2 regions of the Exiguobacterium sp. s16 genome follow, and region 2 is predicted to be linked to the other one. Evidence: riboswitches for the same ligand, from Rfam matches in the RefSeq annotation. Region 2 holds a riboswitch; the other holds the start of a gene.
The links. A riboswitch is a leader RNA that binds a small molecule or an ion and turns the genes downstream of it on or off. The one in region 2 is predicted to bind S-adenosylmethionine.
Positions count from the first base shown of each region.

Region 1: it holds a riboswitch for S-adenosylmethionine, as region 2 does, so the genes downstream of both, msrA (peptide-methionine (S)-S-oxide reductase MsrA) here and metK (methionine adenosyltransferase) in region 2, are expected to answer to the same signal.

Region 1 covers NZ_JACSLM010000002.1:519,067-523,488, reverse strand. Annotated here, with positions in the region: gene KNP86_RS06180 (amidase family protein) at 1-1,289, opposite strand, end outside; gene KNP86_RS06175 (hypothetical protein) at 1,401-1,562, shown strand; SAM riboswitch class I at 1,607-1,707, shown strand; gene msrA (peptide-methionine (S)-S-oxide reductase MsrA) at 1,771-2,283, shown strand; gene KNP86_RS06165 (GRP family sugar transporter) at 2,312-3,175, opposite strand; tRNA gene KNP86_RS06160 (tRNA-Ala) at 3,309-3,381, shown strand; gene KNP86_RS06155 (four-helix bundle copper-binding protein) at 3,497-3,829, shown strand; gene KNP86_RS06150 (3'-5' exonuclease) at 3,896-4,422, shown strand, end outside.
Region 2 covers NZ_JACSLM010000002.1:148,880-153,301, reverse strand. Annotated here, with positions in the region: gene KNP86_RS04290 (hypothetical protein) at 1-442, shown strand, start outside; gene metK (methionine adenosyltransferase) at 485-1,693, opposite strand; SAM riboswitch class I at 1,824-1,943, opposite strand; gene pckA (phosphoenolpyruvate carboxykinase (ATP)) at 2,258-3,829, shown strand; gene KNP86_RS04275 (alpha/beta hydrolase family protein) at 3,863-4,422, opposite strand, start outside.

The DNA.
Region 1 (4,422 bases), 370 kb from region 2:
GCTTTCAAGCGATATGGGATCGTGATGGTCGGATGCCCGGCTTTTGCCGCCATGTCATAGTTCAAATCGTGAGGCAAGACGAGCGCGTGCAACTGCTGTTCGTTTAATAGACGGTCGAGTCCGTCCGTCTTGGCGTCACGCACGTCATCGAGCCGGCGCGTCAAATAGGCCGCCTCGATGAGACGTCCCGACAATCTTTCCGCTTTCTCGAACGTCTTTTGTCCGTGCGGGATCGTCTCAGGATGTCTGTTGTTCCAGTCCATCAAATCCGACAACGTCTCGTATGGGAGCGTCGTCGTGGCCAGGTACGCCTCGATCCCGAGTTTGAACTCGTGGTACAAAATATCGCCTTGGTCGAGCGTATCATGGGCGGGCAGTTCGACTTCGACAAGGTCGATGCCGCTCTGTTTCAACAGCTCGGTCGCCTCACCGTATAATGCTTGTTCTTCTGCTGATAAATCAGCTTTGACGATCCCGACACGCATCCCGACCGCTTGGCGCTCGTCGAGGCACGTCCGATACGGCGGACCGGCCGGGAGGTTGAGTGTCGCCGGGTCCGCCGGGTCTTCCCCTACCATCGCCTCAAGTGCCCTTACCGCGTCTTCGAGCGTTCGTGCCATCGGTCCCGCCGTGTCTTGCGACCGCGAGATCGGGATGATGCCACTCCGACTGATGAGGCCGACGGTCGGTTTGATGCCGACGATGCCGTTGTGCACGCTCGGATGGATGATCGAGCCGCTCGTCTCGCTACCGACAGCGAGCAGTGTCAGGTTCGCTGCGACCGCAGAGGCCGAACCTGAGCTCGAACCTCCGACATCGAGCTTATCCCCATATGGATTGAGCGTCTGCCCACCGACGCCGCTCCAGCCGTTCGGCATGCCCTCGGTCAAAAAGTTGGCCCATTCGGACAAGTTCGCTTTCCCGAGGATGATGGCCCCGCTCGCTCGCAGGTTTTGGACGAGATTGGCGTCCCGGCCTGCGAAGTGATGCGCGAGTGCGACGGCCCCGGCCGTCGTCTTCATGAGTCCGGCTGTCTCGACATTGTCTTTGATCAAGACAGGAATGCCGAGTAGCGGCAAGCGTAGCCCGCGACGAAATGCCCGGTCAGCCGACTCGGCCTCGAACAAGGCGTCCGGGTTCACCTGGATGACCGCCTTCAGTTTGTCGTTGAACTGGGCGATCCGGGTCAAATAATAGGCCGTCACGTCACGCGCCGTGAACGTTCCTTCTTTATATCCGCGATGGGCGGTTTCGATATCGAGTTCCATAAAATCAAATGTGTCAGTCATATTGATTCCTCCTTTGGTCACTCGATGGTATTCGCTATCGACATTTGATTTCCTGTTTTCGTTCGCCAACGAATGTGTAACTTGGTACACTGAAAGAAAAGGGAGGTTACTATGAACCGTTCGTACGTACTCGTCTTATTGTCCGTCTTTGCCTTGTTCTTCTTACAGTTATATGCCGGGGACGCCCCGTATACGCTACCGCTCTCCATCGTGCTCGGCATCCTGATCCTCGGTGCCACCTTGCTCCAACTACGGCGCAAGCCAAACCGTTGACGCCGCTTCAAATCTGATGGTATGATGCTGTCACCAACTACATATCGATATCTTGAGTGAACGAGAGACCTGGCTCTATGACTTCACAGCAACCTGCTACGGCAAGGTGCTACTACCAGCAAGGCGATTGCCTTGGCCGATATGACAGAGCGCTCATGTCGATGACATGGGCGCTTTTTTTGGGAATGAACATGAGGGGGACTTATTAATGGAAAAAGCAACATTCGCAGGCGGCTGCTTTTGGTGCATGGTGACACCGTTCGAGGAACAGCCCGGCATCGAGTCGATCGTATCAGGTTATACGGGAGGTCACGTCGACGATCCGACGTATGAACAAGTGAAGACAGGGACGACAGGACACTATGAGGTCGTCGAGATCACGTTCGACCCGACGCTGTTCGCTTATGAGCGACTGCTCGAACTGTATTGGATTCAGACCGATCCGACCGATGACGGCGGTCAATTCCAAGACCGAGGCAGTCAATATGCGCCGGCCATCTTCCATCATACGGAAGAACAACGTGTGAAAGCAGAGCAGAGTCGCGACGCGCTCGCGGCGAGTGGACGTTTCCAACAGCCGATCGTCACGAAGATTTTACCGGCCGACACGTTCTATCCGGCCGAGGAGTACCATCAAGACTTCCATAAAAAAAATCCGGCCCACTATAAAGAGGACCGGAAAAAATCTGGGCGTGACGCATTCATCGAACAAGCCTGGTAAGCGAAAGACGGGTCGTCTGACCCGTCTTTTAGCTTTTGGCGATTCCGAGCATGAATCCGGCCACGACGATGAGGCCGATACCCATAAAGACGAAGACACGTTCTTTCGTCGTCTTCTCTTCTTTTAATAGATAGATCCCGCCGAGCGTCGCCACGACGACGTTCAATTGCGACAAGGCGAATGACGTCGCGATTCCGACTTCACCGCTCGACACGAACAGCCCGAAGTTCCCGATCCCCCAGGCGATCCCGGCCAAGATGTTTTTGAACGTCTTCGGATCGAACTTCTTCACATCTTTCTCACGCAGGCTGAACAACAGCGCCGCGACGAACATCCCGACCGACTGTGGCAAGATCGCCGTGATCCCGTCGACCTCGAAATAGTTCGTCAGGACGGCGTACGTCACGTAACCGATACTCGACACGAGCAGAACGAGCAAGCCTTTCTTCAAGGCGCCGCTGCTGTCGCCGTCTTTGTTCTGCTGATACGACGTCAACGCAGCCCCAATCACGATGAGAACGAGCGCCGAAAATCCGAGCCATAGTTCGGTCGTCGTTTTCCAGTCTCCGAGGACGATGACACCGAACAACGATGTACCGAGAAGCTGCATGCCGGTGCTGATCGGCATCGCCTTCGAGACACTTAAAATTTGAAACGATTGGAACTGTAAATATTGTCCGAGTGCCCAAAACGCGCCGGAGATGAATCCGGTCACGATTGCGAGCGTCGTGAACCCGGGATTGAACACGAGTGCGATAATGACCGCCATCACCATCGCCCCGATTGTCGTCCCGATCAACTGTTGAATCGGCTTCCCGCCGACCTTTGAGACGATGAGCGGGATGCTCCCCCACATCAAGGCAGGTAAGAGTGCGAGTAAAATCATTTCCATACATGACACCTGCTTTCGTAATATAACATCATTTGTGATTTTCCCACGTTCAGTGCTGATTAAACTTTGTTCAAAAAAATTAAAAATAGCCATTGCCAAATGTTTTACTAGGATGATATAATAATTTTCGAACGGGGCATTAGCTCAGCTGGGAGAGCGCCACGCTGGCAGCGTGGAGGTCAGCGGTTCGAGCCCGCTATGCTCCATTATTGAAGTCACCACTCATTTGAGGGGTGACTTTTTTTGCGTCGCCGCTCGGTTTAACTCATCCGCTAGCGGGTAATGATTGTAAGACATCATTATTCTAAAGGGGGACTTATCATGGACCGAGCCTCTGTCGAAGAGACCATTTTAGCCGTCATCGACTGTATGCGGGCAAGCAATCATTGTTTCTCAAAATGCTTACAAGAAGAAGATTTGTTGATGGTCGCCGAGTGTATCCGGCTGACGAAAGAATGTTCGGAAGTGTGTGCACTCGCCTTGAACGCGCTCGAGACCGATTCGGCTTTCACCAAACCGATTGGTGCACTCTGCGCCCAGGTGTGTGACACGTGCGCCGTCGAATGTGGCCGCCACTTGCACGACCATTGCCAACGCTGTGCCGAAGCATGTCTCCGCTGTGCCGAAGCATGCCGCAACCTCGTGGCCGCATAATCGCTTTTTAGTCTAACGATATGTTAGACTTTTTTTATACTTGTTTTTACGAGAAAGGGATTAATTATGCCACATTCAATTCTTGCCATCGACGTCGAGACGGCGAACCGCGATAGTCGCAGCATCTGCTCTGTCGGCTGGAGCCTGCTTGTCGACGGTGAAATCATCGAAACGAACCAACTGCTCGTCAATCCGGAGGAAGACTTCGATGCCGGCAATATCCGGGTCCATGGCATCCGGCCGAGCGATGTCTGGGACGCCCCAGCGTTACCCGAGGTGCTCGAACAGCTCTATCCGACGCTGCGGGATGTCGACCTCGTCATGGCACACAACGCATCGTTCGATATGGGCGCGTTCAAGAAAGCGATCGCCAAATACGATTTATATACGTTTCCGACGATCGAGTACGGCTGTACCGTCAAGTTGTCGAGAAAACTGTATCCAGGTCTGCCGAATCACAAGCTGAACACGATGGCGGAATATTTGAACGTCCCGTTCATGCATCACGATGCGGCTGAAGATGCTCGCGTCTGTGCCCTGCTCATGCGCGACATGATGCAGAAGACCGGGATCCATGATCCGCGTGAACTGCA
Region 2 (4,422 bases):
TAAAATCACCGTCGTGACCGGGATGCTCCTCGGCGCCCTCGTCGGCGGTCTGCTCGCCTTACTTAGCACGTCGAACCGTGAGAACACGAAACAATCGTTCTCGAGCGCGAAATCGTCGGTCGGCGGTCTCGTCGATACAGTCAAACAAGACCCAGCCGGAAAGGCCTCACAAGTCATCGACCAAGTGAAATCAGCTTCTGGAATCATCCAAGAAGTTGCCACTGACGTTCAAAACGTATACGAGAAAGTCGCTGGTGAAGTCGACACGGTCAAAGAAGACGTGAACAAAGTCGTCGGCACGGCGCAAGAAGCGAAGTCAGATCTTCAATCGATCGGCGAGAAAGTCGTCGATGCGAAAGATACGGCGCTCGGGCAAGAAACTTCATCCGACACGTCATCAAGCAATAACGAATCATCGAATGACAACAAAACACAAGCCTAACAAAAAAACGACCTTTCGCTGAGAAAGGTCGTTTTTACTGTCTTATGCGAAGCGTTTCGCGCCTTCTTCAAGCACTGCCGCTTTATCCGTTTGCTCCCATGGGAGTTCAACGTCTGTACGACCGAAGTGGCCGTAAGCTGCTGTCTGCTTGTAGATTGGACGGCGAAGGTCGAGCATCTTGATGATGCCGGCCGGCCGGAGGTCGAAGTTCTCGCGAACGAGTTCGACGAGCTCAGTCTCGCTCAATTTGCCTGTGCCGAACGTGTCGACTGCGATCGATACCGGGTGGGCAACGCCGATCGCGTAAGCAAGTTGAACTTCTGCTTTGTCAGCAAGTCCCGCTGCAACGAGGTTTTTCGCTACGTAACGAGCCGCGTATGCCGCTGAACGGTCAACTTTGGTTGGATCTTTACCTGAGAACGCGCCGCCGCCGTGGCGAGCGTAACCACCGTACGTATCGACGATGATTTTACGTCCTGTAAGGCCTGCATCCCCTTGTGGTCCACCGATGACGAAACGGCCAGTCGGGTTGATGAAGTATTTTGTATCCGCGTCGATAAGTTCAGACGGGATGACCGCGTCGATGACGTGCTCTTTCAAATCAGCTTGGATTTGTTCGAGTGTGATGTCTTCGGCGTGTTGCGTCGAGATGACGATTGTGTCGATGCGAACTGGGTTGTTCGCTTCGTCGTATTCGACCGTCACTTGTGTCTTACCATCAGGACGAAGGTAAGCGAGCGTGCCGTTCTTACGAACTTCTGCCAAACGACGTGACAATTTGTGTGCGAGTGAAATCGGGAGCGGCATGAGTTCTGGTGTCTCTTTTGTTGCGTAACCGAACATGAGACCTTGGTCACCAGCGCCGATCGCATCGATTTCTTCTTCAGTCATTTGTCCTTCACGAGCTTCAAGCGCTTGGTCGACACCTTGGGCGATGTCTACCGATTGCTCATCAATCGATGTGAGGACAGCACAAGTCTCTGCATCAAAACCATATTTTGCACGTGTGTAGCCGATCTCACGAACTGTTTCACGAACAACTTTCGGGATATCCACGTAAGTTGATGTTGTGATCTCACCTGCTACGAGCACGAGACCTGTCGTGACAGATGTCTCAGCCGCAACGCGGGCGTTTGGATCTTCAGCTAAAATCGCATCCAAAATCGCATCTGAGATTTGGTCACAAATTTTATCCGGATGTCCTTCCGTGACGGACTCCGAAGTGAAAAGTCGACGGTTCAAGTTTGCCATTTCGAAAAACCTCCTATAATAAGGGTGATGTGTGGACGGTACTCGTTCCCCTTACGCGTTGCTTTGGGACGGTAATGAAAAAAACCTTTCGCCATGTTCAATGGGAAAGGTTGAATCGTTCTTCCTTACCCTCTTATCGTTCGAAGCTTGCGCTTCGCTTCAGGATAGCACCTTTTCCGAATAACAATGACAAATCGGACGGTTGCTGGGCTTCGTAGGGCCTTGTTCCCTCCACCGCTCAGAATAAGAGTATCCGTTACGAAGACCATCATATAAATGACACCCCGTTCTGTCAAGCGTATCGACTGAATTCGTAAAACTTTTCACGAACTCGCAATAGTTATGTTTGTGAAATATCAAACATTTTTTTGTCGGTTTTCGATTTTGTACTATGACCTGGTACAGAATATGTTAGAATGACAGTGTAAGAAAGCGCTTACTTTAAAGGGTAAAAAAGGCTTGTTTTTGATTAGTATGTCACATATAATAAAAACGTCATACTAATTAAACGCGGAAGTATGCGGATTTCATCCACATCTATTTAGGGGAAAGGTGGGATTCAGGATGGCGACAACGCTCCTGAAAATCGAAGAATTAATTAAAGGTGCCGACATGATGCGGAACTTAACGGTTCCAGAATTGGTGGAAGAAGCCATTCGCAACGGGGAAGGCGTACTGACGAAAGACGGGGCTTTATCGGTCAGTACAGGTAAATTCACAGGACGGTCACCGAAAGACAAATTCGTCGTGCAAGATGAAGTCAGCAATCATTTAGTAGACTGGGGTCCGGTCAACCAACCGATCGCAGAAGAGAAGTTCACGGCACTGCTCGATAAAGTGCTCACGCATCTCGAGACGAAAGACAAGCTCTATTATCTCGAGGCGTCTGCCGGGGCTGACGAGCATTATACGCTCCCGGTCCGGGCCATCACAGAATACGCGTGGCACAACTTGTTCGCGAAACAGTTGTTCTTGCGCGAATGGCCGACACAAGGTGCCTTTGATCCGTTCACGGTCATCTATGCACCGAGCTATAAGGCCGATCCGGAAGTCGACGGGACGAACTCCGAAACGTTCATTCTCGTCTCATTCGCCAAACGGACCATTCTGATCGGGGGAACAGAATACGGCGGCGAAATTAAAAAATCGATTTTCTCAGTCATGAACTTCCTGTTACCGGAACAGCACGTCTTGTCGATGCATTGCTCGGCGAACGTATCGGACGCCGGCGAGACGGCTCTCTTCTTCGGGCTATCGGGTACCGGAAAGACGACGCTATCGGCCGACACAGAACGTCATTTAATCGGGGACGACGAGCATGGTTGGTCTCCTGACGGCGTCTTCAACATTGAAGGCGGTTGCTACGCGAAGACGATCAACTTGTCGCGTGAGAACGAACCTCAAATCTACGATGCCATTCGATTTGGCTCGTTGATTGAGAACGTCGTCTTGGACGAGGAACGGGCGCCAGACTACAAGAACATCTCACTCACTGAGAACACACGGGCCGCCTACCCGATTCAATTTATCGATAACGCGATGCTTCCGTCACGAGCCGGGCATCCGAACACGATCGTCTTCTTGACGGCCGACGCATACGGCGTCCTGCCTCCAATCAGCAAATTGACGAAGGAGCAGGCGATGTATCACTTCTTGTCAGGCTATACGTCGAAGCTAGCCGGCACGGAGCGCGGCGTGACGGAGCCGCAGGCGACCTTCTCGACATGTTTCGGGTCACCGTTCTTGCCGCTCGCACCGGAACGCTACGCCGACATGCTCGGCACGTTGATCGAGAAACATGACGTCGACGTCTATCTCGTCAATACGGGTTGGACCGGCGGCGCATACGGCGAAGGATCGCGGATGAAGCTCGCCTATACACGGGCGATGGTGAACGCGGCCGTCAACGGGAAACTCCGTGACGTCGAGACGACGCGCCATGACATCTTCAACGTCGAGATCCCACGCCACATCGACGGGGTGCCAGACGACGTGCTCAACCCACGGGGCACATGGAAAGACGGGGCCCGCTACGACGCCGAGGCGGCAGCGCTCGCCCGTAAGTTCCAAGACAACTTCAAACGATTCACGAAAGCGAGTGAGGCGGTCGTCGCGGCCGGCCCAATCATCGTGTAATAAAAAATGACTAGCGCCTGGTTTAGGCGCTAGTCATTTTTTTGGTGCGACGGCTAACATCCAGTCCATCGCCTCATCGGTCGTCTTCCACTTTTCCCAAAACGGGAGTTGATGAGCGAACGGGACGATCCAAAGTTCGGCCCGCTCCCCCATCCGTTCGGCCACGGCTGTCGCATGACGGAGCCGCACTTGCTCGTCGTCTGTCCCGTGAATCAATAACGTCGGGGCCTCCCAGTCCTTGTAGAGGGGTGAACGCTCCACGTACGCCGCACGAGCCGCTTCCGGATCACCCCCGGTCATACGGCGGAGCATTTTCCGCATCGAGCGTTGCTCTTCGTACGTCCATTCCAAATTGGTGACACCCGCCCATGACGTCACGGACGTGAGCGGCCGCTCCGCGGCGAGCGACAACGCCATCATGCCCCCACGCGAGAAGCCAAGGGCATGAATGAGCGTGTCCGTTCGATGGACGCGATCATAGAGAGACAAGACATCCTCTAAATCGGCCCCGCCGAAGTCCTCTTTCCCGCTCCCCCCATGGTTACCCCGATAAACAGGCGCCACGACGTGGAAACCTTTGGCCGCGAACTGCA